DNA from 3 places in the Paenibacillus sp. FSL L8-0436 genome. Region 2 is predicted to be linked to each of the others. Evidence: riboswitches for the same ligand, from Rfam matches in the RefSeq annotation. Region 2 holds a riboswitch; each other region holds the start of a gene.

Region 1 (10,401 bases), 910 kb from region 2:
CCTTCACTCCGTTCAAATAAGCGGCTGGTACTGTGTGGCCGGAACGGGCGAGTCCAATCGCCTGCCAATCGCTGATCTCTTCGGCTGCCGTGATTGCCTTGGCAGTAGCTGCAATATCGCTCTTCAGCTGCTGCGGCTGCGGCTCCCATTTACTGCGGTCCACTACGGCAAAGGCCGTGAAGTGACTGACCTTTCCGGTGATTACCCCACTTTGCGCATCCAGCGCAGCGGGAACCGGAATCCAGCGGCCGGTGCTTTCGTCAAGCCATGCCAAAGCCAGATTGGCAGGGTTTACCGCCGTAACCGGAACTGTAATCGAGAGATCTGCCGGCTTCACAAATTTCGTACCATCCGGTTTGAAATCATAAAGTCCTGATACCAGCTCAGCGCGTTCTGAATTAGTCTCGCGTACGCTGATCTTCAAATTTACGGACACGGAACCGGCTGGCAGCTGCAGCTTCACTTCACCGCCGCTGTCCTGCAAGGTTGCCGCCGTACCCGGAGTGACCTCCTGCTCGAAGACAGCCACGTTTGCCGCCAGCTTCTGCTTAAGGGCAGCCGCTGCTGCCGGGGTCATTTTGGTGCTCAGGTTCGAAACAGCAGTCGTCTGTCCTACTTGATTCAGCGGAAGGGTATTATCCGGGGTGATATCCACATTCACCGTGCTGCCGCCCGTGCCTGCTGCTGCACCTCCAGTGCCGGAGGAACCTCCAGCCGGTTCCTTCAGATCATCTCCGCCATTAACCGTATAACGCCAGGCTACGGCATCGCCGCTGCTCAGCTTATAACTTCCGGAGCTGTAATCCGGGTAGACACCGTTTACGGAGTACATCCAGCCGCTTTTCTCACCGCGGTCTCTTTCTGCCAAGCCATCAATCGCTTTAATGTATACACTGTCTCCGCTTCCGCCGCTGACAACCTTGCTTCCAAGCTGGCGGATCAGCAGGCTGTATGCGGTCTCTCCCTCGTTCAGCGTCATCTTGGTACCAGCCAGAATGGTTCCCTTAGTAGTGTCTCCAATGACTGTGAGCGTGGCCGATGCCGTCTCAGGCACTTCTACCGAAGCTGTAACGGTCAGCGGCTGCGTGTAGCGGGCAATCTTAGGCGTCCCGCCTTCGACATAACCGGTCACGGCCAGCGTGTATGTTTTGGCAGGCAGGCCTCCCTCAAAGGTTGCGAGCCCTTGCTCATTAGCAGTGATGGTTTTATCGCCAACAGTGACCTGCACTCCCGCAGCCGGTGAAGTCACCGGATCAGAAGTATACGTGTCATTATTCCAGATCCATTTCTTCTGCGTAACCTTAGCGGTGAATGCCTCACCCTGCTTCGGCTGCGCAGGCGAAATCTGTACCGAATCTACTACCTGCGTATTTTCTCCGGCATAGTAGACAAGCACTTTGTCGGAAGTCTGCAGAATATAATCATTTAAGCCCACATCCGGATAAATCCACGCCCCGCCGCGCGATACGGCAAAAGCCCAGTAACCCTGATTGTTGTAGGCTCCGTTCTCGATTCCATTAATGCCCCCTACAAAGATGCCGAAGGAAGATTCCGTAACCTTTAGCGGAATGTTGTTCGCATCTGCCAGCAGCTGCAGCGCATCAAACGCGTTGTATGCTTCCAGCGTGCCTTCAGCTACGGGACCCTGTGGTCCTTCAATGGACAGATAGGAGGTTACATTGCCCGGAGCTACCTTCAGCGAATCCGTATAGCGGGCAATATTTGGTGTGGCTTCCGCAACATAACCGGTTACGGCCAGCGTGTATATTTTGCCGGACAAGCCTCCTTCAAAAACTGCAACGCCTTGGCTGTCCGTAGTGACTGTTTTACCGCCAATGGTTACCTTCACTCCGGCTCCCGGTGAAATAACCGGTTCGGAAGCAAATGTCGTGTTATTCCATACCCACTCCACCCCGGTAACGGTCACTTTAAACGTTTCTCCCGGTTTTGGCTGCGGTGGAGATACTGCAACGGAATTAACTACCTGCGTATTGGCACCGGCAAAATAGACAAGCACCTTATCCTGCGCCTGCAGTTTGAAATCACCCATGCCTTCGCTTGGGTAGATCCATTTCCCGCCGCGCGACACCAGGAAGTTCCAATAGCCGTCATGGGTTCCGTTCTTAATCCCATTAATGCCCGACACATAGCTGCCATAGGAGGACTCCGTAATCTCCAGCGGAATATTTCCGGATGCCGTAAGCTTCTTCAATGCCGCCAGCGCGTTGGATGCTTGCAGCGCTCCCTCAGCGACCGGCCCCTCAGGTCCTTCAACCGACAGATGGACTGGTACATTCTTGGAGATTACCTTTACAGCTTGCGAATATTTAACGATAGTTGGTGCATTGTCCGCAACATAGCCGGTTACGGTTAGCGTATAGTCTCCTGCCGGAACACCTTCGGCAAATACCGCTTTGCCGTCTTCACCGGTTATTGCCTTCCAGTCTCCGACCGCCACCTCCACACCAGATGCACTTGAGGTTACAGGACTCGAAATATTTGTGGCATTGTCCCATACCCATTTTATCTGGGTAACCGTGACTGAGAAAGGCTCCTCCTCACCCGGCTGCGACGCGGACAGCGTCAGCGAATTCACCAGCTGCGTATCATTGCCCGCATAATAAACGAGGACCCGGTCTGCTTCCTTAAGTTTAAAATCCTTCATTCCTACATCGGGATCAATCCATGCCCCGTCCCGGGACACAGCATATTTCCAGCCATCCCAGCCGCCGTAGATTCCGGCATGGATACCGCCGATTCCCGTCACATAGCTGCCTGATTCATTCTTAATCGGAAGGCCCTTCTGGACTGCCACTTTCTCCAGTACCTCGAGGACATTGCCTGCGTATGCCATCCCTTCTCCCAGCGTGTTCTGCGGCCCTTCAATTACAAGGGGCACATACACTAACGGATTCGGAACCGCAGGCTTAGTGAAGTCATACAGCTTGCCGTTTCCGCCCCCGCTGTACAGGGTGTAGGCCACCAGCGCCTGCAGCCCCTGCTCTGTAGCAAATGCATTTACATTTCCGCCCTGATTATGGGCAAACCCGCCGCCCTCTACGCTGAAGCTGAGCAGTCTGCTTATCAGGTCTGCTTCACCCTTGGTGAATTCTGCTCCTTCCGGGTCTACCCCGAAGGAGGCAAGGCCGATAATGACCTGTGCCGCGCTTTCGCTGCTGCCTCCAAAGCCACCGTTGCTGTCCTGCGCAGCGGACAGCCAGGCTACTGCTTTTTGCCCGGCAGTTGCAACCGCCGGATCACTCTTATGCGCAGCAAGGGCCGTCAAAGCCATCGCCGTCATATCCGGCTCGCTTGCCCCGGAAGTCAAGGCGAACCCGCCGTCTGCATTCTGCTTGGACAGGATCTCGCTCAGCAGCGCCGCTTTGCTCCATTTGGCATCCGCCCCAATGGTATAATTGCCGGAATCCAGTGCCAGCAGCGCATAGACCGGATTGTTCAGCGTCTGGCCGCTCATTTTGTCACTGTTATAGATACGCTCAACCAGATTATAACCCGGCTCAGAGCCGTTTCCGGCAAAATTCGCCGGATCAGCCCCCACGGCTTGTACCGCGAGCACAATCCGTGCATAATCAGTGATTGCGGCAAAGCTGCCGCTGGCCGCCCGCACTTTTTGCTCCAGCAGCCGGACATAACTTTCCGGTACTTTGTAGCCCGCCTGTGCGAGGCCAACCGCCTGCCATTCTGACGTCACACCGCTGCTGAGCATATACTCGGCAGCCGCATAGGTCGCTCCGGCAACGGTAATCTGCTGCTTCGCTGTTAATGCAGCCGCAGCCGGCTCTGCACCAGACTCGTCTGCTGCATATACAGCAGACGTAACACTTTCCGTTCCCCCGGACGCGGTAGCGGAGACCGCCCCGGCAAACACTTGTCCTGAAGGAACAAGCGCTGTTCCCAGAATCGAAATAACCAGCAATAAAGCCAGGCCAAGCATAAAGGACTTGGCAGAGAGAAGAGTCTTCATCGTTAACCTCTTTCCGTGAATAAAATAGTGAAGCAGCGGACAACAAGAAGAAACGGCTATGCTGTCCCTTTCAAAAGGACGGGGCCGTTTCTGCGAGAGAGAAGGAACACGTACAATAACTGACTTATACTTCATCCTCATCCCTCAAAAAAACCGCCCCTGCTAAGGGCGGCCTCGGAAGAATACAAATGAAGCACGGCGGTGCTCAAGCTCCGCGCCCACGTCCATTTGTAATGTTCCGCATTCTTACCCCACGAAGAATAGAAACGTTCAAGAAAAAGGCAGGTCTCCTGGCTTATGCTTCACCGCTTCCCTCCGCCTTCCCATCCTTGCTTCACAGGACAGTGGCACCCTTAAGAGTCGCTCCGCATTTACAGTGGCGGGACCGCGCCGGACTTACACCGGCCTTCCCTTTTAAGCAAATTCTATGGATAGAATCTGCACCCTTTTCACTAGACTATCAAATTTTAATATTCATAATCATATCCACTATTCCCTTGTATGTCTATAGAAAAGCTGTTCCAATGCCGCCCGTTGTCGGCTGATCCCTTTTCGAAAGCATCAAACATACTCTTCGTTGCTCCCAGCCTGTCTGCACGCAGTTCATCATTAGTAGCGGAAAAAATGCCCGCTAAGTTTTGGCTACTCCCACATTAATAAGGATTAGGCGGATTTACACCCGCTATTATTTCGCAAAACGCCTCATCTGGCTCAACCGGATAATTTAGCGGTAATATTTCGTCTTATACCACTTATTCTCAATCTATAGTCCACAATATAGGGAAATATCCCCTTTACTGGGTATGATCTGCAATAACCAACACCGGAGCTCAGTGTAAAAAAAATCCTGAACGCGCATCTACCCTACTCTTTCGGGCAAAACATGCAGTTCAGGATTTTTGTCTATTTATATCGCTTTACTCAGGAGCATCGGTTGCTGCTCCGGCATCATCCGAAGGCGTTGCAGTCGCAGCTGCAGTAGGCTGGGCACTCGGTGTAGGGGCAGCCGTAAGTGCCGGATCCGACTGCAGAGTCAGCTTATAATCGCCCGCGATGATCATGTTGCCTTCGGTCAGCTTAGCCCCCGGTTCCAGATCCACAGTGACTTGGTACGATGCTCCCCCGGTCACACCCGGCGAAGGCGAGGATGATACAGCCGGGGACGCGCCAGCTTCCGTTCCGGCGTTCACATTCCCTGTCGCGCCGGCTTCCGTTCCGGCGTTCGCGTTCCCTGTCGCGCCGGCTTCCGTTCCGGCGTTCGCGGTCTCCGTCGCGTCAACTTCCGTTCCGGCGTTCGCGGTCCCCGTCGCGTCGGCTTCCGTTCCGGCGTTCGCGGTCCCCGTCGCGCCGGCTTCCGTTCCGGCTGACGCATCCGGCGTTGCCGTTCCACTGCCGCCGTTCAAGCCGGCGGCTCCCGCATCCGGCGACGGAGTCAGGCATCGGCTCGACGTCGCCGTGACCTTGTAGACCTCCGGATCCCCACCGGAGGCTGCTACACTGATCTCCGCCGGAGTAAAGGCGGTGCATTCTTCAGCGTCAGCAAAGGTGAACACCAGCCTGCTGCCCGTGCCTTCTCCGCTGCCGCTAAGATACACGGCAGCAGGCGGCTGGCCGCCGTCCGGTGCTGCGCTGCCCTCCGGCAGAGCTGTGTCCGGGCTGTCCGGCCGCAGCAGGCTGATGGCGATAATGACGCCAATCAGTACGATCCCCAGAATGGAGCCGGAGATCAGGAGTTGAAATCGGCTGCGGCTAACCCACCGCGCCAGCGGCGAAGCCAGCTGGGAGCGGGCTTCGTTATATACATTTTGCAGGGCAGGCCCGGCAGCGGAGACATAGCTTTTGCGGAAATCCCTGCTCTTGAAGGCTTCACGGTCGCTGTTCAGGAAATACTTTAGAATCGCCCGGCGGTAGCCCGGGTACAGCTTCTTCTTCGACACCGTGAACAGCCTGTTGTTCTGTGACCAGGCCAGGAAACGGTATACCGTTTCTTTGTCGCCGTCCGCTTTGCGCTTCACCAGATCCAGCAGCGCGTCATAATCCAGCGGGCCGCTCTCGCGGTCACTATTGTGATAGAAAGCGAGCGGCAAGCGCTCAAATGGCTCCACACTTCGCGATTCCTTCAGCCAGCGCCGTCCGAGCAGCTGTACATCATCCAGCTCCTTTGGTGACAATCCGGCAAAAAGTTCCTCATCCGGATTCTCCTCCCCGAACCAGCGGTAGGCAGCGCGCAGCGCATTGGATTTTTGCCTGCTGATGGAATCAAGCGGCGGCTGCCAGTCCGCCGTATCCCGGTAGCGCAGGAACGAAATCTCCAGCAGCTGCTCCTGTGTCAGCTCGCTGAGCGATACCCGGTTCAGCAGGAAGCGGTCCGCTGCTGCCATCAGCTCCTTCAGCAGCGAAAGCGCCTCAGGGTTGAACCCGCTGCCTCTGCGGCGCTCTTTTTCCGCCTTCTCTACAGAGTCGTGAATCGAGGCCACCGCCGCAACCGGATCTTTGTCACGCTGCAGCTTCTCCAGCAAATAATCGCTGATTGTATCACGGACAAACGACTGCTGCAGCGCCTCCGGAAGAAACCGGCCCCAGTGGGCGACAAACCGTAAAATGTCAGACGATTGGGCTGCGGCAGCCAGCCGGGATTCCATATACGGTTCCAGCAGCGCCTTGCGGAAAATAGGCTGGGCCAGCACTCTTTTGAAAAAGGCTGCACTCAGCTCGTCATTGCTCTCAATGATAGTGTAAGCCGCCGCCAAGGTATCATCCCGGCCCGCAGACCGGGCATTCAGCATGCCGTTGATGAAATAATCGACCACTTTGACCCGGTAATGATGGCCCTTCAGCACAAAATACTCCATAAAACGCTCCATAATCTCCGGCTGTGGAATCCCCTTTTGGCGGATCAGGTCATACTCACGGTCGAAGCACTCCAGGAACATATCGTTCAGCCGTACCCGGGACTCCAGCGCCCCCTCTGGCTTGAGGTAGGACAGCAGGCCGCTGAGCACAGCATTTTTGTTCTCCGTGTACAAGCTTTCATTGCCCTGCTCAATCTCATAAAAAACCGCCAGCTCATTATAGAGCGCCAGTTGCAGCTTGCGGTCCACATTCTCACCTAGCAGCAGCGAATCGGCAAAACGGGCAAAGTCATCTAAACTGCCCTTGTTCTTCAGCGTTTTCCATACCAGATCGGCATAAGGCTGCTGCGAGTCGCCGAAATCGGCATTCAGGGTCCGGCCTGAAGCCAGATCAAAGATGAAATCCTTCTCGATACTGCGGTCTCCGGGGCGGAGCGAGCCCTTTTCTACAAAGGTAAGATCGATATATTTGCGGCTTTTTGGCTCGTTTGCATAGGTGAGTACTCCTAGCCTGCGGCGGAAATCATACGGCAAAGCCCCGTAAATAATCTCCGTAAGCTCCAGCGCCCGCTGCGACAGCTCTGCGATGGGAACATCGAGGGCAACATAACTTTTTTTCTTGCTTGCCACAGAGATCATGACCGCCTGCAGCAGCGCCTTGAACAATGCTTCGCTGAACCCGAGGCTGCGCAGCACCGTTAGCGGATCAGCCTGTCCTTCACGCTGTAGAGCCGGAATATCGGCCAGCTCCGGCAAGGTTCCTCCAGGCTCTCCTTCATAACTCCCGGCAAAATCGGCATGCAGCCAATCCCCATAGCCCTGAATAATTTCCTCGGCGCGTGTCGGAGGCACTACAAAGTTATGGGCAAAAAAAGCACTCCGCTGCCCGGTAAAATCAGTCGCCTGATAGCGGCTTTGCCCGATCACCGTGTCGTTTGTTTCCGTATGGAATAAATGCAGCGCAGCCGGATACAGCTCCTCATTTTTTTCGCCGCGCGCCGCCAGCTCAGCCGGGGCATCATAAAGGCAGAAAGGATGAATGATTTTTTTGACAAAATTATTGTCCAGGCTCTCCGACTTCGCTACAGTATCGAATCCTTCGGTTGCCCGGTATACGCCCCGCCGCTCGCGGGTATACATTTGCTGGGTGATCCTGGACCCTGAGAATCTGTTCACGGCCCGTCGCTCCCCTCAATATAGTTCAGCTTATGCAGCAGCCAGATAAAAGGCTCGTCCACTCGGATCGGGCTGACGACACCCTCTATCTTTTGGTTGACCGGATTGCTGCCCAGCGCGGAGACGGCAAAATACCCCGTATTGGCAAAATACACATCCATCGTATCTTTGAACGGACGGTCTACCTTGCCGATAAAGCGGCGGATTTCACCGTCGATGTTCTGGAATTCATCCAGGTTCAGCGTGTTGCGGTGCACATAGTTGTTGAATACATTGCTGTTGGACTTGATGTAGTCGCCATCTTCATCCTTCAGCGAATGCAGCATGTCGCTTTTGGCAAGCACGACGGCCGTCGGGATGTCGGTCTTGCTCTTCTCCTGGTAGGCGATGAAATCGCCGAACATCGTCAGCACCACATCACGCGGCTCATCATACTGTGAGACCCATTCCCCGGGACGGTCGCCGTAATTAATCTTGATCTTCTCCCGGATAGAGCGGATCTGCAGCGGATCGACCATGAACAGGATTCCCGCGGAGTTCTTGATATGCTGGCCGTGCAGCCCAAGGTAATCCTGATCGACCATGCCTTCACCGGCAACATCGAAGAACACCAGTGTCAGCGGCGGCTTCTCTTCATCCTTGAACACAAATTGAAAAATAAACGGCTCCTGCATCTTCTCCTTCTGTGTTGAAGCCAGCAAATCGCCGCGCTCAAACAGCGGTTCTTCGTACAGGGTGCGGAACTTGCGGCTGATTTCGGCATTCAGCGGCATGCAGGCCGCGTCGAAATGCCCAGCAGTCGTATGCTGCAGCGTATGGATCAGCGAGGTCATGTACACCGACTTCCCGACCTGGGAAGCACCGATGATCGAGATAATGTTGCTCGGCACCTTGCCTGCGGTCACAGGGAGCTCATTATGGCAGGACTGGCACAGCCGTCTGCGCGTAAGCACACCATAGCGGTCGGTGAGACCGGTCAGCACATGATCAGTATAGTGGTGATATTCCTCGGGAATATCAGCCGGATTAAGCACAGCCTCCATATCATCGACAGTATCGAGGCCGAAACGCTCACGGTATTTATTCAGTGCATCATCTTCGCCGAGCGCATAGTTCTCATCATCCTCACGGCTGTGCATGGCCCGAAAAACAACGTCCTCCGGCGAAAACTTGGTGAAGCAGTACGGACAGACAATATCATAAAAAAGCGGCCGCGCCTGCGGCTGATTTTTCTTCTTAAATCGGCTGAAAAAAGACATCTCTCATCCTCCTAAAAGTTCTGTCTGCATAACTTGTTAGTAAGTGCCTACAAAACTAAGTTCCAACAATTTGATCTACTATGACCTGCTGTAGTCTAATCTACTGTAACTGTTTCGCTTTACTTTACTTTACTTTACTTTACTCTTCTCTGCCTCGCTCTGCGTCCGCATGCAGCTTAATGATAACTGCACTTTGTACAGCTATATCAACGCTCAGGCCCACCGCTCCACTTTTACCTGCACTTTGTACAATTATAGAAGAGCGAATGGCATACTTTACCGGCTTCCCCGAAATATAGATGTACAAAATACAATTAAACCTGTCATAATTACAAGCTCAACACCGGATTACTCCGGCACCAGCTCATAATACAATCCGTACTTACGGCCATCCGTAAAAAAGATGCGTACAAAATCCTCCTTGCCGATTTCAATCGGCGGAAGGACGCTTCTCCCGGCGGGGAAATCCTGCACAAACGGAAAAAGGATGCCGTCCTCTTTAGAAGCCGGATGCCCGCCCCGTTTCTTGACGTAGCACAGTACATCCTTCGGCACCGGCACTTCGGCGGAAATCGTCATATGTACTGTTTTCAGCTTGCCGAACAGTGCTTTTTTCTGCTGGATGGAATAATAAATCCGCGCCTTGCCTGCACTGACCAAGGCACGGTTCTCGCCATCCGGCTGGCGCACCAGCAGCGTCTCTCCGTTCTCGGTGAGCCGGACAAATATGGTATAGACCACCTGGCCGATATCATCCAGCCTGTCGCGGTATCCATTATTCGCTTTGTACTCCTCGCGCGTATACAGCTTCATGCCGGAGGGCGGAAGCTCTCCGCTATCCGGCGCTTCTGTAGACGCCTTGTGAATACAGACCGCCTGAACGCCATCCGGCCAGCGCCATCGCAGCGTACAGAACCGGTCCTCCACCCGGGAGACCACATCCGCAATAACCGGCGTGGAGGAATGAGCCTCGGCGTACCTCATGACTGTAAACTCCTTTCACTATCCCTATCGTTTGGCATGTTCACTATCTGCTGTCCATACTTTTAGAACCCCTTGCTGCCCCTGTTTCTGCGCGGTGAGTGGAAGCCCTCCGATGACGGTGCTGAGGCTGCAGCATTTCTTTCAC
Region 2 (10,401 bases):
TCTCACCGGCGATCACGATATGCTGCAACTGGTCAACGATAACGTCAAAGTCGTCATTATGAAAAAAGGCCGCTCGAACTATAAAGTTTATGATCCGGCGGAATTGCTGGAGGAAAAGGGCCTCACCCCTGCCCAGGTGATCGATTTGAAGGGCTTCATGGGCGACACCAGCGATAACTACCCCGGTGTAAAAGGCATTGGCGAGAAAACGGCGCTGAAGCTGCTGACCGAATACGGGACGGTGGAAGGCGTAATCGAGAATCTTCATCTGCTTCCTAAAGGCGTGCGTGCCAAGATTGAGGCCGATCTTGATATGCTTCACCTGTCCCGTGAGCTGGCGGAAATCCGCTGTGATGTTCCGGTAGTCTGCACGCTAGCTGAATGCCTGTGGGCGCTGCAGCGCGAGACGGCAGCCCGCAAGTTCCAAGAGCTGGAATTCGGCAGCCTGATGCATCTGATCGGCAGTGTGCAGGATGAGCGGGGCATTGTGCAGATCGAGCTTGGGGATCTGGGCTGATCTTCGCCAGCTGCTGATACAGGTTGATTATTTTTTTGCAAAAGCACTCTTGAACCCATATAGGTTCCAGAGTGCTTTTTTTGCGAATGGGGCGGAACATGTTATATAAAGATTGACGAAGGGGTTTAGCAGTGTTTATAATATTAATATAATTATTAAGTAGTTAATATATGTATTAATTATTGAGAGGTGGATTATTATAATGGCTCAGCGTGCAGTATTAAATGCGGATATCCGCAAGGGAACAATCAACCGGAATATTTATGGACATTTCTCTGAGCATTTGGGACGTTGTATTTATGAAGGCATCTGGGTAGGCGAGGATTCGCCGATCCCGAACACGAACGGCATCCGCAACGATGTTGTGGAAGCGCTTAAAGAAATCAAGATTCCGGTGCTCCGCTGGCCGGGCGGCTGCTTCGCCGATGAATATCACTGGAAAGACGGCATCGGTCCGCGCGAAGGCCGCAAACGGATGATCAACACGCATTGGGGCGGTACGGTGGAGAACAACCATTTCGGCACCCATGAATTTATGGAGCTATGCGCCATGCTGGATTGCGAGCCTTATATCAACGGCAACGTCGGCAGCGGCACGGTTCAGGAAATGTCGGAGTGGGTGGAGTATTTGACGTTCAACGGCGTTTCGCCAATGGCGGAGCTGCGTCAGGAGAACGGCCGGCAGGAGCCGTGGACCGTGAAATATTTTGGCGTGGGCAATGAGAACTGGGGCTGCGGCGGAAATATGCGTCCTGAATATTATGCCGATCTGTACCGCCGGTATCAGACCTATGTGCGCAATTATGGAGACAATAAGATCCATCGCATCGCCTGCGGTCCGAACGTCGATGATTATCACTGGATGGAGGTCCTGATGCGTGAGGCCACCCGCTATATGGATTCCATCACACTTCATTATTACACCATTCCGGGTCCTGCCTGGGAACAGAAGGGGGCGGCTACCGGATTTGAAACCGGCGAATGGTTCTCTACGCTGGAGAAGGCGCTGCGCATGGATGAGCTGGTAACCCGCCATAGTGTGATTATGGACAAATATGATCCGGAGAAACGTGTGGGCCTCATTGTCGATGAATGGGGAACCTGGTATGATGTTGAGCCTGGAACCAATCCCGGCTTCCTCTATCAGCAGAACACGATCCGTGATGCGCTGGTTGCCGGTGTAACCCTCGACATTTTCCATAAGCACAGCGGCCGCGTCCGGATGGCGAATATTGCCCAGACGATCAACGTGCTGCAGGCTGTAATTCTTACTGAAGGCGAGAAAATGCTGCTGACTCCTACGTACCACGTATTCAACATGTACAAGGTGCATCAGGATGCGGAACTGCTTGATCTTTCGCTGGAGAGTGGCACCTATAGCTTCGAAGGCCGCGAGATTCCGGAAGTCTCGGCCTCAGCTTCCATTACGGCGGAGGGTGTAATTCATGTCAGCCTGTGCAACCTGAATCATGCTGCAGCAGCATCACTTCCGCTGGAGCTGCGCGGACTTGCCGGGAAAGAGGTTGAGATTACAGGAACGACGCTGGCCGGAACAGCAATTGATGCCCACAATACATTCAGCCAGCCGGAGGCAGTGACGCCACAGCCGTTTACTGGCTTTAAGCTGGAAGGCGGCAAGCTTAACGTTGAGCTGCCTCCGATGTCGGTGACTGTGCTGGAAATTACCCCGAAGGCTTAAGGGAGCATCCGTTATGAGCACTTTATCGACCTGCAAGGGCTGCCGGGAAGAGTATAAGGTGACGGATGCCCAGATTGCCCGGATTCTGGCTTCATCAATGTTCACCCCGGACAACACCGCTTCAGATGAAGTATACAGGGAGCGGGTTGCCCTTTGCTCAGCCTGTCCGAAGCTCCAGGATGGCGTAACATGCACAGCCTGCGGCTGTATCATTCCAGTAGTGGCCAAGCTGAAGGAGCGCGGCTGCCCGTTGCCGGGCGGCGGTTTGTGGAGTCCGGTCACGGAGTAGCGTTCCGCCAAGCCGTTGGAGAGCCTTTGTCACAGAGGAAGCATCATCGGCTGTGAATACCGGAAAGAACCCCCTGGAGTCCCAGGCATACTGAAATTTTAAACGCCCCATCCCTCGCGGTATTGTATCCACGAGTGATGGGGCGTTTGTTTGAGAAGAATTTATAGATGGGCTTGACAGAGCAGGCGTCGCTTGGCTAGGAAACTGTTCCATTCCCATTGTCAGTACCTGCTGCATCCCTTTTATCCGCGTCAGCACCATTGAATCCATCGGTATATAACAGCTCTATGACCAGATCCTCGTTGTAATTGCCGAAGCCTTTGCCGAATAAGGTGAGCCCGCCGATATGTTCGGCATCCTCTTCCACCGAGAGCCTGAAGGTCCACTGCTTGTTGCGGATTGCAACCTGCTCCAGCGTAATGTCAGAGAGTTTTAAGCCGTCCATATAGGTTCCTTTTGGGGTAATGCGCAGCTGCTTGAGCAGGCCGTATTGATTGGTGTACGCCGGCCACCAGGCAGGGGTATATTTCCCCGGGCTGTCTCCGTAATCGCCTGGGCTAGTCCAATATCCGAGCTTCTGGCCATTCAGCGTGAACGCAATATCCGAAGGCCAGTTATTATTGGTTGACGGTGCTTCGGAGGCAATCTCCATCGTAATGATGAGCTCCTCCGGCTGCTGGCTGGACAACAGGAAGTTGGGTATTTTGTATTCGACATAACCTTTGCCAAACCAGAGAATTCCGGCATTCATCCGCTCCATATCCCAGAAATAACGCGGATCGTCGAAGCTGCCGATGATATGCTCGGTAGTGGCCAGTCCGCAGGTTGGCTCTATCTCAAAGTCGGAATAATGTCCGACCGGTATTTCTTTCCGGTGACCCTTGCGCTCTGCTTTGGCCTGGAGCGGGAAGATAATCTCCACCCCTTCAGCGGCAAGAGAACAAATCTTCTGCAGTCCGCTTCGTCCGGGGGCCATATGGGTGCGGATCAGTCCGGCCGTTTCCAGCTTACGCACATGCATTGTCATAATGGCGCTGCTCAGCTTGACCGCTCCCGCCAATTCCTTTACGTTCATGGGCTGAACAGCAAGCAGCTGCAGCATTCGCAGACGTACAGCGCTTGAGAGCGCCTCGTACACCGGCAGGGAATCTTCGGTAAGATCAAGTTTCATTTTCTGGGTACGCCTCCGGATTCAAGTTATATAGTTAATAATTATATTACTTAAATGGCTTTCTTACAACCCGTAGGGTTCACCGGATGGTGTGCTGGAGAACTTTGCCGCTCCACTTTTATCACAGACACTACCCGGCGAAGTTTACTATAATGTACAGGATAAATTAGCGATAAGACAAGGTGCCCTTGTAACTACAAGGGGTAACAGGGAATCGGGTGCAAATCCCGAGCGGTCCCGCCACTGTAAGGAAGAGCTGAACTTCAGCATGTCACTCGGCAAACAGCCGGGGAAGACGAAGGAAGGCGTTATGATCCCGAGCCAGGAGACCTACCTTGTTTGCGCGCACCACGACTCTACGCGGATAGGAGCGGTGTACGAATTGGTTAAAGAGATGAAGGCATGCAGTTTTGGAGACGGTGGATTTTGAAGATTTGGTGCAGAGCAAGTGCCGTCTTCAGCTCCCCCACATTACAATTCTGCGAATTCTCCGCGCTGTTGCAGCGGGAACACCATCTCTTACATATCTGATGACGTACATAGCACTCCCACCCCCCGGGGCGGGAGTTTTTGATTTGATGCGGCACAAAATGACGAATCGATGGAGGGAAAAGCATGAACAAACGCAAGTTTTGGAGTTTTGCTGCACTTATTGCCGGATTTAGCGTTTATTTTTTGCTGAATGAGCCGGGCACGGCCAATGCGATGCATATTATGGAGGGGTTTCTGCCGGTAGGCTGGGCCGTATTTTGGTGGGCGGCGTTTCTGCCGTTTTTTGCCCTTGGAGTCCTTAAGCTGAAGAAAATGACCAAGGACAACCCGGAGCTGAAGCTGCTGCTTGGGCTGGCGGGTGCATTTACCTTTGTCTTGTCGGCACTCAAAATGCCTTCCGTAACCGGAAGCAGCTCCCATCCTACAGGAACGGGACTTGGTGCTGTAATGCTGGGGCCGCTGCCGATGAGCGTAATCGGGTCTGTTGTGCTGCTGTTTCAGGCGCTGCTGCTGGCACACGGGGGGATAACGACACTCGGAGCGAATGCATTTTCGATGGCGGTGGCTGGTCCTTTTGCCGGGTATGCGGTCTATAAACTGCTGATGAAGGTGAATGGACGTGAAAAGCTGGCTGTCTTTATGGCGGCGGCAGTGGCTGATCTCATGACGTATGTAGTGACCTCGGTTCAGCTTGCAGTGGCTTTTCCGGCAGCAGACGGAGGTGTGCTGGCTTCTCTGATTAAGTTCGGCGGTATTTTTGCCGTGACGCAGATTCCGCTCGCTATCAGCGAGGGGCTGCTGACCGTGCTGCTCTGGAACTGGCTGAAATCCTACAGCCCGAATGAGCTGTCACTGCTGAAACGGCAAACCAAGGGAGGAAGTCTGTGATGAGCAATAAGTGGAAAAATGGGTTGATGCTGCTGGCGGTGATTTTGCTGGTGGTGCTGCCTCTGCTGCTGGTGAACGGGGAATTCGGCGGGGCTGACGATGCCGCAGAGGGTGTAATTACAGAGATTGATCCCGGTTATGAGCCCTGGTTCAAACCGCTGACGGAGTTGCCCGGCGAAACGGAAAGCATGCTGTTCGCGCTGCAGGCGGCGATCGGGGCCGGAGTGATTGGCTATTCCATCGGCCTGCTGAAAGGCAGACAGGACCGGCGCAAGCTTAATGATCAGAAGAATTGATGCGTTATCCTACAGCAATGCGCTGAGGCAGCTGCCCGCGATGTGGAAAAGCCTGTTCGCAGCAGTCATGTTCATCCTTTCCTATGCGCTTCATCCGGCCTTGCAGCTTGTGATTGCGGGCTGGATGACCGTGTGGTGTGTCCTGTACGCCAAAATCCCGCTGCGCGCCTACGGCCTGCTGTTTGGTACGGCACTTTTGTTCTTTTGTCTGAGCCTGCCGGCCTTATTGCTTGAAATTGGCCTTCCAACTGCCGGTGAGGCGGTAATGTCCTTGCAGCTCCCGGCTTCGACTCGTTCGCTATACATTACGGCGGAGGGGCTGCACCGGGCAGGATTGCTGCTGGCGCGCGTATTGGCCTGCCTGACCTGCTGCTTTTTCATTATATTTACAACACCGTTCGGAGAATTGCTGCAGGTACTCCGCAGGCTGCGGATGCCGCAGATCGTACTGGAGCTCATGCTGATTATGTACCGTTTTCTATTCCTGCTGAGTGATACAGCACATGGAATGATGCTGGCCCGGCGGCTGCGCGGCGGCAAAAGAGGACGGGTGGCCAAACTGCGTGAAGTTGCAGGAATGGCGGGCTCGCTGTTTGCCAATACGATGCACCGCTACTATGGGCTGTCGCAAGGGCTGATAACCCGGGGGTACATGGGTGAGATTATTTTGCCGCCTTACTTGTCACAACCGGTGCCGCGCAGATTCGCGGTTCAGGCCTGCACCGGTATTTCCCTGCTGCTGCTCGCTCAGCTATGGATCTTGCGGAGCAGGTGATTGCCTGATGCAGGAATCGGCCAACGGCAGGAGTTAAAGCGGAGACTGAACTAAGGGTAAGGAGATTGCAATGAATAATGAATACAGCCTGGTCTTTGAGGGGGTCGCCTACAGTTATCCGGACACGGCGGAACCTGCGCTGCGGGAGCTGACAGTCTCCATCCCCAAAGGACGAAAAACAGCAGTGCTCGGCCACAACGGCTCCGGCAAATCAACCTTGTTCCTGCATGCCGTTGGCGTACTGCATCCGCAGAAGGGCAGGGTGCTGCAGGGCGGCACCCCGCTAACCTATTCCAAAAAAGAGCTGGCCGCCCTGCGCCGCCGCGTGGGCCTCGTCTTTCAGGACCCCGAGCAGCAGCTGATTCTTAGTACGCCTATCGAGGATATTTCATTCGGGCTACGGGGGACGGGCATGGATGAGGCCGCTATTCAGAAGCGCTGCCTGGAAGTGCTGGAGCAGCTGAATCTGCTGGCTCTGCAAGATAAGCCGGTTCATCAGCTCAGTCTGGGCCAAAAAAAGCGCACGGCGCTCGCAGGGGTTATGGCGATGGAGCCGGAGCTGATTTTGCTGGATGAGCCGACCTCCTATCTGGACCCGCTCTCCGAGAGACAGCTGCTTGCGGGACTTGAGAGCATTTCTGCCAAGGGCACCACAGTGGTCATGGCGACGCATGATATGAATCTGGCCTACCGCTGGGCAGACTGGATCATCGTGCTGGATAAAGGCGCCTGCCGGGTAGCCGGATCGCCGGAGGATATTTTTGCAGACGGGGAAGACATTCGGGCGATCGGCCTTGACCTGCCGCTGCTCGCCGATTTATGGCATAGCCTGCCCGGCCGTTTGACTGCCGGGCAGACTGCTCCCCGGAATGCAGAAGAGTTCAAAGCTATTCTGAAGCGGGAAATTCAGTAGAGTGATTACGTCAATGATAGATGTGAAAGTACCTGATTGGGCAGAAGCATCTGCTAGATATAGAGCGTTGTAGCAAGCAGCAGGGGAAGCATGAAATCAGGTTATTTTGTGGACGGGGGAAAAAGGATGAAGAAACAAGGAAAGCTGCTGATTATCGGCTTTGGCCCCGGTGCCCTGGAGCATATTACAGGCCGCGCACTGGCTGCGCTTGAGGAAAGTGAAGCTGTCATCGGCTATAACACCTATGTAGAGCTGATCAAGCCGCTGCTGAAGCATCAGGAAATTGTCGGCACCGGTATGACCGAAGAGGTCAGCCGGGCCCAGGAAGCGGTGCGCAGGGCGGAAGCGGGACAGAGCATTGCGGTCATTTCCAGTGGGGATGCAGGTGTGTACGGGATGGCCGGACTGGTGTACGAGGTGCTGATCGAACGGGGCTGGAAGCGTGCGGGCGGTGTGGAAGTTGAGGTGATTCCCGGAATATCGGCGATCCAGTCCTGCTCCTCTCTGCTGGGAGCGCCGATTATGCATGATGCCTGCACGATCAGTCTGAGCGATCATCTAACGCCGTGGGAGAGCATCGCGGCGCGTGTCGATGCGGCGGGTGCGGCGGATTTTGTAATTGCCTTCTATAATCCGCGCAGCGGCAAACGGACGCGGCAGATTGAGGAAGCCCGCAGCATTCTGCTTCGCTACCGCGATCCTTCCACGCCGGTCGGCATTGTCAAAAGCGCCTACCGTGACCGCCAGCAGACGGTTGTAACTACGCTGCAGAATATGCTGGAGCATGAGATCGGCATGCTCTCCACAGTTGTGGTCGGCAACTCCGCGACTACCGTCTATGAAGGTCTGATGGTGACGCCGCGCGGCTATGAGCGCAAGTACAGTCTTGGCGCCGAGACGCAGGCGCTGAAGCCGCATGAGCGGCTGCGGACAGCGGCAGAGCCGTGGTCGCTGGCTGCGGCAGCGGTTGCCGCAGAGGCCGCAGCAGAGGCGAATAACGCGGCTGGCCCTATGGGCAGCGCGGCGGCTGCGGAGAGCGGAGCTGTTTCTGCAGCGGCCCGGACGGAGCTGCCTAAGGTTTTTGCTTCCGCCGTTTCGCCGGCGGTGCAATTCGAAGCCTCCGAACTGGAGGTTTCGCCGGCACTTGGCAGCCATAGATATAGCGGCGCCCAGATGGCGCTGCTTGCGGAGCTTGCAGGCGATGAAGGTCAGCTGGTATATACGCGGGACGGACATTTTTTGCTGCGCAGCAGTGGGGCTGAGCAGGAGGATAAGGCGTACCGGCTGGCAGAGGCCGGGCTGAATGTGAGCCTGCCGGGGGATTTTGTGAAAGTGAAGACGTGCGGCTTCTGTGAATTAAGAAAGAAAGACGGGCTTAATGCAGCTATCCGCCTTCATAAGCAGCTCCACGGACGGCCGGTGCCACGGGAACTTCAGATCGGTGTAGCCGGTTGCGGAATGGCCTGCAGCTCAGCCGTGCTGGAGGATATCGGCGTAGTGTACTCCAAGGGCAGCTTCGAGCTGTATCTTGGCGGTAAGAAGTCGGGACGAGGCCCGCATGCAGGCAGTCTCGTCGGCGAAGGAATGAATGAAGATGAGCTCATAGCCGCAGTTACAGCGATTGTCAAGCGATACGGTTCGCAGGGCAAAATCAATGAACGGTTTTATACATTTTTTCAGCATGGGGGTCACAACGAATGAAAACAGTATTGCTCGTAGGACACGGCAGCCGGGTAGCGGAGGGCAACGAGGAGCTGCGGAAATTCACAAGTGAGCTTGCCGCCCGCAAGCCGGAGCTGACCTTTGTAACCTGCTTTATAGAACTGGCTTCGCCTTCGATTGCTGAGGGCATAGCGCTTGGTGTAAAAGAAGGCGCTTCGACGGTTTACGTGGTGCCGATTATTTTGTTCGCGGCTGGCCATTCCAAGCTGGACATTCCGCTGGCCATTGACCAGGCGAAGCTAAAGTATCCCGGCGTGGAATTTGTATACGGACGTCCGGTCGGCGTGCAGGAGCGGGCGGTGGATATTTTGCTGGACCGGATCGCAAAAGCAACTGCGTGGAGACAGCCGGACCAGTTGGAAGACAAGATGCTGACAACGGGGGAGAATGCGAATGACGCGGGTCCGGGGGAAGCACCTTCTGACTCCGGAGCTGGCAATACAGGCACTGCTGCAGTTGAGATAAAAACCTCGAAAGTGGAGGACAAAGACACCATTATTCTTGTTATGGGCCGTGGAGGCAGCGATCCTGATGCCAACAGTGATTTCTTTAAGCTGACCCGCCTGCTGTGGGAAAGGACTGCTTATAAAAGCGTAGAGGGCTGCTTTATCGCCATTGCCAAACCTTCGCTGCCCGAGGGGCTGGAGCGTTGTCTGGCATTGGGTGCGCGTAAAATTGTGGTGCTGCCGTACCTGCTTTTCACCGGAGTATTGATGAAGCAGTTTTCTGATATCATCTCGCAGTTCGCTGCCGGGCATCCTGAGGTCGAGGTGGAGCAAGGCAGTTACCTTGGTTCTCACCCGCTGCTGTCCGACATGCTTGCGGAGCGAATTGAAGAGACATTGGAAGGCCAATCCTTCGCCAACTGCGATAACTGCAAATACCGTGTTGAGGCGGCCGCACACCACCATCACCGCCACCATCACGGAGAACATCATAGCCAGGAGCACGGGCGATGTGGGCATAATCATGCGGCTCATGGGCATCAGTGCTGCAGCAGGCAGCATGAACAGGAGCATCACTCCGAGATGGGTACGGAAGGCGAAATACAGCCGCGTCAGCGGGACCTTTCAGTACAGACAGTATCTTCGGCCAACGGACCGAAGGAATTCTGAACGTTATGATATTTATGTTGTGCGGAACGAGTGATGCCCGGGAATTAGCGCTGACTTTGTCATCTCATGAATTGCCGCTGGTGGCTTCTGTCGTGACGCCAAGTGCAGCGGAGCGGCTTGAAGCAGCCGCAATACGGACTGCGGTTGGCAGGTTGGACCGGCCGGGGATGATCTCCTTTTTGCAGGAGGGGAATTACAGTGTTGTAGTAGACGCAAGCCATCCCTTTGCGCTTGAGGCGCATGCCAATGCAATGGCGGCTGCGGAAGCGCTGGGGCTGCCCTATTTTCGCTTCGAGCGGCGAAGCCTTCAGTATGACAGCCATCCCCGGTTGATTTGTGTAGCTTCTTATGAAGCTGCGGCCCGCAAAGCAAAACAATTAAAAGGCTCGGTCATGCTGACCACCGGCGGGAAAACACTGGAGATTTTTGCGGAGCAGCTGCTCGGCGATCCGGAGGTGTGCCTGACGGTCAGACTGCTTCCCTGCCGGGAGAACATCGAGAAATGCCTTGCGCTTGGGATAGAA
Region 3 (10,401 bases), 3.2 Mb from region 2:
GCCCGGGCAATGATTCACCGGCCGGCGCTGATTCTGGCCGATGAGCCTACGGGCAGCCTGGACTCCAAAACAGCGGCCGAAGTGATGAGCCTGCTGGCTGAAGTCAATGAAGCGGAAGGGTCCACGGTGCTGATGGTCACCCATGACGCAGTGGCAGCGAGCTTTTGCCACCGGGTCATCTTTATCAAGGACGGACGTTTCTACAGCGAGATGTACCGGGGCAGCAGCAGGCCGGCTTTCTTCCAGAATATCATCGACATGCTGTCGCTGCTGGGAGGAGCAAGCCATGACCTTTCGGCAGTTCGCTTATAGAAATGTAACGCGGAATAAGCGTAAATACGCCGCTTATTTTGTCAGCAGCGCATTTTCCGTAATGATCTTTTTTCTCTGTGCACTGTTTATATTTCATCCGGTGATTTCGGGCGATATGATCCTGGATACGGCGGCTGACACCATGATGGTGGCTGAGGGAATCATCTTTGTATTTTGTTCACTGTTCGTGCTGGTGTCCGTAGGGTCTTTTCTGCAGTCCCGCAAGCTGGAATTCGGCATCCTGCTGATGCACGGCATGACGAAGCGGCAGCTGAACCTGATGGTCTTTTTGGAGAATATGATGATCGGCAGCTCCGCCATCCTCACCGGCACTTTGCTCGGTCTGCTGCTGGGCAAGTTGTTCCTGATGATTGGAGCGGGGTTCCTGGGCATTGGCCCGCTGGAATTTTATCTTTCCTGGCATGCACCGGTACTGACGATTTGCAGCTTTGCTCTGCTGTTCATGATAATCTCGTTAAGTACCTTTGCCTTTATCGGGAACGAGTCGGCGAGAGGTTTGTTTCAGCGCGGTCGCAAAGGAGACAAGGAGCCGCGGGTGTCGGCCTTACTGGCGTTCGCTTCGGCGCTGCTGCTGCTTGGAGGCTATGTTCTGGCCGCTACCACGACCGCAGCTTCGGTGGAGAGAGTGATGTTTCCGGTGGTGGCCATTACAGTCGCCGGTACTTACTTGTTCTATACACAGCTTAGTCTATTTGTGGTTAGGATCATGAGGAAAGTCCGGCGGTTTTATTGGCATAAGACAAACATTATTACGCTCTCGGGCTTAACCTACCGCTGGAAAGACAACGGGCGGATGTTTTTTATGGTGACGATTGTTTCGGCGGTATCCTTCACCTCTGTCGGGGTATTTGCTTCTATTCATACACTCTCCAAAGAGCTGAAGCTGGACTATCCGGCAGCGGTCGGTTATGTGGCCAAGGGCAATGAGGCCGGGTCCGCTGCAGAAGAGGATTTAAGCGGGATAAAAGCGGAACTGGAGCGGTTGAATCTTCCCTATCGCTCGCTGGAGATCCAAATCAAATATGCGGAAGTAGAGTCTCAGACCGGTCCCGACCGAACAGAGCGTTTGCCGCTGATGGCTTACAGTGATTACAAACAGGCGCTCCAGCAAGCCGGATTCACCTCCCGTGAGCAGCCGCTCCAGGGGAACGAAGGTCTGGTCATGATCGGTTCCCAGCGTGACCGCAGCCTGACCTCTGATCGGGTTCATGCCCTCTATAAGCTGAAGCAGGGAGTAGATATTCAGGAGATCGGGTATACGGAGCATGTGCCGATTGCTGAATATCTGCTGCCGGAGCTGGACGGGAGGGATGGCGGTGATTTCAGCGGAGTTGTCGTCAGTGACAGCTTGTTCTCCGGTATTAATCCCGTGCAAAGCGATTTGTATACCGGGTTCTATGTGGAGCCATTCCAACAGACGGTTGGCATTGCTTCGGGACTTGCGGACAAAGGCAAAGTGTCCTACGAGAGCAAATCCCCTTATGCCGTTGTGGTCAGCGGCACGCTGTTCGAAATTCAGCGGACGTTATACAGTACGATGCTGTTCGCTTCGCTTTTGGTCGGCACAGCTTTTTTTATCGCCGCAGGCAGCTTTTTGTACTTCCGGTTGTACATGGATCTTGACCATGACCGGCTGCAGTATTCCACCTTGTCCAAAATGGGCCTGACCGACCAGGAACTGGACCGGACTGTGACCCTGCAATTGTCCCTGATGTTCTTTGTTCCAGTGGGGTTAGCCATCCTGCACAGCTTGTTCGCCTTTATTGCGCTGCAGCGGCTGTTCTATCTGTCCATCGCTGCCGAAACGGGCGCGGTGCTTATCGGCTACCTGGCTGCGCAGGGGTTATACTTCTTCCTTATCCGCAGCCGTTATTTGCGCAATCTCAAAAAAAATCTCATCTGAACGCGGAGGAGCACGAAATGAAAACATGGATTACCGATTTTATGGAACAGTTCGGCTATCTGGGCATTTTTCTGATGCTGGCCCTGGAAAATATTTTTCCGCCTATCCCCTCGGAGGTAATCCTTCCGTTCGGCGGTTTCATGACAACCACTTCCGGGATGACCGTCCCCGGCGTGCTGATCGCCTCAACGGCCGGCTCGCTGCTGGGAGCGCTTGTGCTGTACTGGATCGGCCGGATGCTGGACGTGAACAGACTGGAGCGGATTGTGGACCGCTGGGGCGGACTGCTCCGGATCAGCGGAAAGGATATCCGCAAAGCGGATGCCTGGTTCGACAAATACGGCTACTGGACGGTATTATTCTGCCGGATGATTCCGCTGGTGCGGAGTCTGATCTCCATTCCTGCCGGAATGTCGGGGATGAAATTCGGATTATTCATGCTGTTTACGACGATCGGGACGCTCGGCTGGAATGTGCTGCTTATTCTGCTGGGTGCTGCGCTGGGAGAATCCTGGGAGGATATTGGCGTGTACATGGAAGCTTACTCGAGTGTCGTCTACGTATTGATTGCTGCGGGAGTTGTTGTGGGTGGTGTGCTCTATTTCCGCAAACGCCAGTCCGCTAGAAAACCGGTAGATACCACAGATTAATTAAATTCACAGGTTTCGCAGAACTATTTAAAGCCTCGCATAGGGTGAGGTCAACAAAAAGGAGGGGATCAATATGGAGCTGCTGACTATTATGAAAGCCATCATTCTGGGCATTGTAGAAGGATTAACTGAATTTGCTCCGGTATCCTCGACTGGCCATATGGTGATCGTGGATGATATGTGGCTGAAATCCCAGGAATTTCTCGGAAAATATGCGGCGAACACGTTCAAAGTAGTCATCCAGCTGGGTTCGATCCTGGCGGTAGTCATCATTTTCCGCAACCGGTTCATCGACCTGCTGGGTCTCAAGCGGTTTAGCCGAAAGGAGCTGACGGCGGTGCCGGAAGGACAACCTCCGGTGGAGACGGAAGGCCGGCTGAAGCTGGCGCAGGTCATTGTAGGACTTATCCCTGCAGGAATCCTCGGTTTTCTGTTCGAGGATTACATCGATGAGCATTTATTTTCAACATCAACGGTGCTGATCGGTCTGGTCATTGGTGCAATATTCATGATTTTTTCCGACCGGTTCGCCCCCAAAAATATCAAGACAGAGAGTGTTGACCAAATTACATATAGACAGGCGCTATCGGTAGGTTTGATCCAATGCTTGTCGCTCTGGCCCGGCTTTTCACGCTCCGGATCGACCATCTCAGGTGGTGTGCTGCTGGGTATGAGCCACCGTGCGGCTGCCGATTTCACCTTTATTATGGCAGTGCCGATTATGGCGGGTGCGAGTCTGATTTCACTGGTCAAGAACTGGCAGTATTTTACGATAGATGCCCTGCCGTTTTTTATTGCCGGGTTTATTAGTGCCTTCCTGTTCGCGCTGCTCTCTATGAAGTTTTTCCTGAAGCTGATCAACCGGATCAAGCTCATGCCGTTTGCGATTTACCGTCTCGTTCTTGCCGGGGTAGTCTACCTCGTCTGGTTCTAAAAGACAGGCTGAAACAGTCCGTTAACTGCTATCATTTATCGAAAAGGAACCGGGTGTACCTCCTTGCCAAGGACGGTGCAGCGGTTCTTTTTGCTGTATACCAAACGTTCTGCTGAAGCTGCTTCTTGAAGAGAGGCTGTGAGGGAATGTGCGGCAGAATCCCCGCAAAATGAGCCTGCACGGCGCCAGCTATAGGGAATGTGTATAACGGGAATACCCGTAAATCTGTTGCGGATAAGGCATCGGATTCAGTATGATGACATCAGATTACGGGATGAATACAATTTGCAAATATCGGAGACAGGCGCCAGCCAGAGCATCAGAAAGGCCCGGAGGCTTAATAGGGAAATTCGGTGACAAGCCGATGCGGTCCCGCCACTGTAACGGAAGAGTTCATAGCAGCCCATGTCACTGGCCATCTCTACTTCGCCGGGAAGACTTGCTGATGGATGCCGACGCCGCTAGCCAGGAGACCTGCCCGTCTCAACAGCACTGCAGTACCTACGGAAGATAGGGAGGTGTTAAGACGTTACCCATTGGCAGCCCATGGGCGTCTTTCCCTGCGGCCTGGTTAGGGGAAGACGCTCTTTATTATTGATACCGACTGAGATCATTAACTAAAGCTTAAGGCATTTATTATAAACAAGGGAGTGACTGTATATGACAAACAACATCAAGACGAGCAGCCTCGGTTATCCGAGAATCGGAAAGAACCGGGAGTGGAAAAAGACGCTGGAGGCTTACTGGAGCGGCAAAATCAATGAAGAAACCTTCCGTGCGGAAATGGCCGGGATTCAGCTTCAGCACCTCAAGACACAGCAGCAGGCCGGGATCGCACTGATTCCTGTCAATGATTTCACCTTTTATGACCATGTGCTGGATACCGCTGCTATGTTTGGCATTGTTCCTCCGCGTTATGCCTACGATGGCGGTGGCATTCCGCTCGATCTGTACTTCGCCATGGCGCGCGGCAATTCGGCCGCCCCTGCCTGCGAGATGACCAAATGGTTCAATACGAATTACCATTATATCGTGCCGGAAATCGGCGGGCAGACTCCCCGCCTGATTGAGAACAAACCGCTTGCTGCCTACCGTTTCGCCAAAGAGCAGGCGGGTATTGAGGGCAAGCCGGTTATAGTCGGACTCTATACCTTCCTGAAGCTCTCCAAGGGGTTCGCTGCTGATCAAATTGCAGAGGTTGCTGCCCGTTTCCTGCCGGTGTATGTGCAGCTGCTGCAGGAGCTGCAGCAGGAAGGCGTGGCTTGGGTACAGATCGATGAACCGGCAATTGTCACCGGCTTAACCGCGGAAGAAGTTGAACTGCTGGGAACGATCTACAGAGAGATTGCTGCAGCAGTGCCCGGACTTCATGTCTTGCTGCAGACTTACTTTGAAGCCGCAGAGCCGCTGGAAGTGCTGCTGAAGTTGCCTGTGCAGGGCATCGGATTGGACTTCGTCCATGACGGCGGGGCCAATCTGGCCTCGATCCGGCGTCTGGGCTGGCCAGAGGACAAATGGCTGGGAGCGGGCATTATCGACGGGCGCAATATTTGGCGCTCCGATCTGGATGCCAAGCTTGAGCTGGTCCGCGCACTGAAGTCCCATGTGCCGGACGAACGGCTGATCCTCCAGCCATCCTCCAGTCTGCTGCATGTGCCTGTAACTGTTCAAGGCGAGGACAAGTTAAAGCCTGCGGTACGGCAAGCGTTGGCCTTCGCCGACGAGAAGCTGGCGGAGCTGAGCCTGATTGCAGCAGCGGCGGGCGAGGATGGGCAGGTCTATGCCGCAGCGCTCGCCGAGAGCCGCGAGGCGCTGAAAGTGTTCCGCGCCCTGCCGGAACGCGGGCGCCAGGATGTGGCTGAGCAGGTGCGCAGCCTGGATAAGCTGCCGGACAGCCGCAGCTTGCCCTTCGCGGAACGCGTAAAGGTGCAGCAGCAGAAGTGGCAGCTGCCGCTGCTGCCGACAACGACGATCGGCAGCTTCCCGCAGACGCCTGAAGTGCGCCAGGCCCGGCTCAAATGGCGTAAGGGCGTCTGGAACCAGGAGCGTTATGACGGATTTATCCGCCAGCAAATTGCAGATGCGATTACTTTTCAAGAGGAGCTCGGGCTGGATGTGCTCGTGCACGGTGAATTTGAGCGGACGGATATGGTTGAATTCTTCGGCGAGAAGCTGGCAGGGTACCTCTTTACCAAAGGGGGCTGGGTCCAATCCTACGGTTCACGTTGTGTGAAGCCGCCGGTCATTTATGCCGATGTTGCGTTTACCGGCCCTATGACCGTGAAGGAAAGTCTGTACGCCCAGTCGCTCACCAGTCTTCCGGTAAAAGGGATGCTGACCGGTCCGGTGACCATTCTGAACTGGTCGTTTGTCCGTGATGATCTCAGCCGTGAAGAGGTGGCTAACCAGATCGCCCTTACCTTACGTTATGAGGTTCAGGCGCTTGAGGAAGCGGGAATCGAGATGATTCAGGTGGATGAACCGGCGATCCGTGAAGGCCTGCCGTTAAAGGCTGAAGATCATGAGCATTATTTGAGCTGGGCGGTAAGATCTTTCCGTATCGCTACCAACTCTGTGAAGGCGACCACGCAGATCCATACGCATATGTGCTACAGTGAGTTCAATGACATGATCGGACCGATCTCGGCGATGGATGCCGATGTAATCTCCATCGAGACCTCGCGCAGCCATGGGGAGCTGATCGTCAGCTTTGAAGAACAGGAGTATGACAAGGGAATCGGTCTTGGTGTGTATGATATTCATAGTCCGCGTGTACCGAAGGTAGAGGAAATGACACAGGCTATTGAGCGGGCGCTGCGTGTGCTTGATGCCGGACAGTTCTGGATTAATCCGGACTGCGGCCTGAAGACACGGGGCTGGGAAGAAACCGGAGCGGCGCTGCGCAACATGGTGCAGGCTGCCGTGATTGTCAGAGAGAAGAGCGGAGCGGTCAGCCGCTGATACGTCCGTTATACCGGGCGCACATTTTCCCAGTGATCCGTAGGGGGCTGAATATCCCGAGGAAGTCCAGCGATCTTTTTTAACATAAACACTTGATAATAATTCTCATTCTTGATAGAATGGGAAACAGAAAAGAAGGAACCGTGGAGGGTCCCTTCTACGTTTAACCTTATTTACTTTCGAAAGTTTTGCAGTCTGTTTCTTCAGACTGTGTAGGCTCTTTGGAGCTGTGATAAGCAACAAAAATGGACTCAGCGTTGCATTTGTTCTCTTCAGCCCAATAGGTGCAAGAGTTCACTGCGCACAATACGTCTTTTGCCATGAGGGTTCACCTCCCCTTATAGTGGATTGGCAACATGATTAGAACGTTGTGATTTGTCCTGTTCAGCAAGGTGGAGCTTGTCCGAACAGAACCATACCCTTATTCCTTGTGAATAGAGGGTATTTGGTGTTTCACTGTCTTTTCAGACACGATTATTGTAGCAAATAAAGCCTCCTTTCGCAAACAGGATCATTCAGCATTCGAATGATCCTGTTTGCGATGTAAACGGTGTTAAATTTGGGAATAAACATCAAAAAAGGTTCGGAATTCTCCAATCTCCTGCAACCTTCCAGCTTTTGGAACGTCAAAATAAATAACGCGGAAGAGACTCAGAGATCAAAGGGCCTTTCGCCGGAGTGTTTTATATAGAAGAAGCTGAAATTCCACTACACTTTTGGAGGAATGAGAATGCGAAAATGGGGTCTGCATTACTTTTTATCTTTATTGGTTCTAGCAGTTGTGCTGGCAGGCTGTGGTTCAGGCGACGACAGCAACTCGGCTGCTGATCAACTCAGTGCGAACACCTTCTCTGAGGGAGGGGCGGCAGATTCAGTACCTGCGGCTGCTTCGGTTCAATCGAAGGAATCTTCGGCGGAGTCTGCTACAGTAACAGCAGGCGGACAGGATCAGAAAACCGATGCGAACAAGACGGGGACAGCCAAGAATCTAGGTACAGAACAGGGTGCTGAACAACCTTCCGGATTTACCGGGAGCGATGTTGCAGCCGGACTGAACAAGAAGCTGATCTACCGGGCCAACCTCAATATGGAGGTAAAGGACTATGCCTCAGCGCAAAGTGATGTACGGAACATGATTACTTTGGCCGGCGGCTATATTATTGAATTCTCGGAGAATATGTCTGAATACGAGAAGGGCGGGACCTTTATTCTGAAGGTGCCGGCTTCCGGATTCGCCTCTTTTCTGGATAATCTGGAGAAGATCAAGAATGAAAAAATTCAGCAAAGCATCACCGGGCAGGACGTTTCAGAAGAATATGTTGATCTGGAATCACGTCTTAAGGCTAAGCAGCTGATGGAGAACCAGTATATCGAGTTTATGAAAAAAGCAACCAAATCGGCCGACCTGGTCGCTTTCGCTAACCAGCTTGGAGCGATTCAGGAGGAAATCGAACAGATTAAAGGCAGAATGCGTTATATTGATCAAAATGTCTCCTTCTCCACCGTGGAGCTCCGCCTCTATCAGACGGACGAAAGTTTTGCCGTTACGCAGAAGAAAGAGCAGGGTCCGCTGTTAGACCGGGCATCGGATGCACTCAAGAGCAGCCTGAACGCTTTGTCCATTATGTTCCAGTGGCTGGTTGTTTTTCTTGCAGCGGCCCTTCCGGTGCTCCTTATAGGCGGAGTGGTTACAGCGATTGTCCTCTGGTACCGGAGAAAATCCAAGGAGCGTGAGAAGACGCATATGGAGCGAATCGGTCAGATCAACCGGGAGCAGAACAGGGAGAATCTGAACCGCAGCAGCACAGAGCCTGCGCCGGAGAATAGAACTGCCCCCGAGGAAGATGGCGGTGAACCGGAGAATAAAGGATAAAGAATGAGCACCCTGTATGGGATGATAAGTTTTTTCGCAGCTTGGTTGTAATTCTCTTTTGAAATTTCCCTAATAGATGAGAAGCAAAGATGGCGCGCCAGCTTCTACTAACTAATATGTATAGGGAGATGGATAACAATGAACAGACACGGAGCAGTTAGAACAATTACCAATGCAGCCAGCTACACAGGGGTAACAACAAAGCTTATTCTGCCGACAACCATTAATCCGGTAAACGGCTACGTCGACTGGTACTTGGGCATCGGAGATGCCTCCATTGAAGCGGGGATTTCCTACTCTTACCTCGGGTTCAAAGTGTTTCTTGGAGCCTCCTACGGAGGAACCAGCACGTACTATGATTCCCAAGTTGTATCGAGTCTTGCCAAAGGCCAGACGGTTGACCTTAAGCTCACTTATGATCATTCCACGCGTCAAGCCACCTTGTATCTGAATGGTGCGGCGCTCCCTTGGACCGACCACAAGGATGTCGGCAATGCGTCGAAGGCGCTGGGGACGTATAACAAAGTGAAAATGATACACGGTGTGGAGGATCAAGGCGCCAGCTCGTACAGCCAGGCCAGCTTCTCCCAAACCCAGCTGCGTACGGACACAGCCGGGGCGAATTACACGCCTTGGACCAGCAGCCTCTCAACAACACAAAAGGTTGCTGTAGGCAGTGGTGATCCAACCAGTGCTAATAAATTCTCAGTGATTAATTTTGCACCACTTATTACGAAGCTTGACCCTGCATAAGCAAATACAAAAAAAGAAACTCTGTAATCAGAGTTTCTTTTTTTTGTATGGGTTAGATGTTTAGAATTCCTGTTCGTTATGAATCAGGCATGCTGGAAGAGCACACGGTACTCTCCATAGCCTTCCTTCTCCAGATCTTCTTTCGGCACAAAACGCAGGGCAGCCGAATTGATGCAGTACCGCAGGCCATTTTCACCGGGACCGTCGTTGAACACATGACCAAGGTGGGAATCGGCAGTTTTGCTGCGCACTTCCGTGCGGATCATCAAGTGGCTGAGATCGGTTTTCTCCTTGACCGAATAGTCGCGGATTGGCCGGGTAAAGCTGGGCCACCCGCAATCGGAATCGAATTTATCATGGGAACTGAAAAGCGGCTCACCGGATACGATATCTACGTATATACCGTCTCCATGATGATCCCAGAATTCGTTGCGGAAAGGCGATTCCGTAGCGTTGTTCTGCGTCACTTCGTATTGCAGCGGCGTCAAACGTTCCTTCAGACTGTTCTTATCCTCCTGATGTGTCCAGTGATTCTCGATAAAAGCATCCCGGCCGGAGCCCTTGCGGTAACGCTTGTAGTGTCCGGGATTCTTATGATGATAACCCTGGTGGTACTCTTCGGCAGGGAAAAACGGTTTGGCCGGCAGGATTGGAGTTACAATTGGCCCCGAGAAACGTCCGCTGGCCTGTAGCGCAGCCTTGGAAGCTTCTGCCTGCTGGCGCTGCTCCTCCGAATGGGTGAATATCGCCGTGCCGTAGGAAGTTCCGCGGTCATAGAATTGTCCTCCGGCATCGGTAGGGTCTATCTGTTGCCAGAACAGCTCCAGCAGCTTGCTGTATGGGAAAATATCCGGGTTAAAGGTAATCTGTACCGCTTCAACATGCCCGGTCGTTTCTGAGCACACTTCTTCATAGGTCGGATTGACCGTATGCCCGCCTGTATAACCGGAGAGGACCTCGACAATACCCGGCAGCTCCTCAAAAGGAGATACCA

The links. Region 2 has a riboswitch for cobalamin ahead of NSS79_RS09000 (energy-coupling factor ABC transporter permease). Riboswitches for the same ligand answer to the same signal wherever they lie in the genome.
Region 1: another riboswitch for cobalamin. It lies ahead of NSS79_RS04960 (DUF4430 domain-containing protein); the one in region 2 lies ahead of NSS79_RS09000 (energy-coupling factor ABC transporter permease).
Region 3: another riboswitch for cobalamin. It lies ahead of metE (5-methyltetrahydropteroyltriglutamate--homocysteine S-methyltransferase); the one in region 2 lies ahead of NSS79_RS09000 (energy-coupling factor ABC transporter permease).

Annotation. Positions count from the first base shown of each region.
Region 1 covers NZ_CP151955.1:1,066,065-1,076,465, reverse strand. The annotation lists gene NSS79_RS04960 (DUF4430 domain-containing protein) at 1-3,985, opposite strand, end outside; cobalamin riboswitch at 4,248-4,448, opposite strand; gene NSS79_RS04955 (glycosyltransferase) at 4,903-8,013, opposite strand; gene NSS79_RS04950 (hypothetical protein) at 8,010-9,272, opposite strand; gene NSS79_RS04945 (hypothetical protein) at 9,621-10,256, opposite strand; gene NSS79_RS04940 (vWA domain-containing protein) at 10,319-10,401, opposite strand, start outside.
Region 2 covers NZ_CP151955.1:1,978,206-1,988,606, forward strand. The annotation lists gene NSS79_RS08980 (5'-3' exonuclease H3TH domain-containing protein) at 1-517, shown strand, start outside; gene NSS79_RS08985 (alpha-N-arabinofuranosidase) at 720-2,216, shown strand; gene NSS79_RS08990 (DUF6171 family protein) at 2,230-2,505, shown strand; gene NSS79_RS08995 (ArsR family transcriptional regulator) at 2,702-3,676, opposite strand; cobalamin riboswitch at 3,840-4,029, shown strand; gene NSS79_RS09000 (energy-coupling factor ABC transporter permease) at 4,292-5,056, shown strand; gene NSS79_RS09005 (energy-coupling factor ABC transporter substrate-binding protein) at 5,056-5,352, shown strand; gene cbiQ (cobalt ECF transporter T component CbiQ) at 5,336-6,127, shown strand; gene NSS79_RS09015 (ABC transporter ATP-binding protein) at 6,198-7,040, shown strand; gene cobJ (precorrin-3B C(17)-methyltransferase) at 7,167-8,741, shown strand; gene NSS79_RS09025 (sirohydrochlorin chelatase) at 8,738-9,877, shown strand; gene cobK (precorrin-6A reductase) at 9,883-10,401, shown strand, end outside.
Region 3 covers NZ_CP151955.1:5,170,451-5,180,851, reverse strand. The annotation lists gene NSS79_RS23845 (ABC transporter ATP-binding protein) at 1-312, shown strand, start outside; gene NSS79_RS23840 (FtsX-like permease family protein) at 287-2,236, shown strand; gene NSS79_RS23835 (DedA family protein) at 2,254-2,886, shown strand; gene NSS79_RS23830 (undecaprenyl-diphosphate phosphatase) at 2,960-3,820, shown strand; cobalamin riboswitch at 4,106-4,317, shown strand; gene metE (5-methyltetrahydropteroyltriglutamate--homocysteine S-methyltransferase) at 4,481-6,781, shown strand; gene NSS79_RS23820 (DUF1540 domain-containing protein) at 6,951-7,103, opposite strand; gene NSS79_RS23815 (DUF4349 domain-containing protein) at 7,512-8,654, shown strand; gene NSS79_RS23810 (hypothetical protein) at 8,793-9,407, shown strand; gene msrB (peptide-methionine (R)-S-oxide reductase MsrB) at 9,491-10,401, opposite strand, start outside.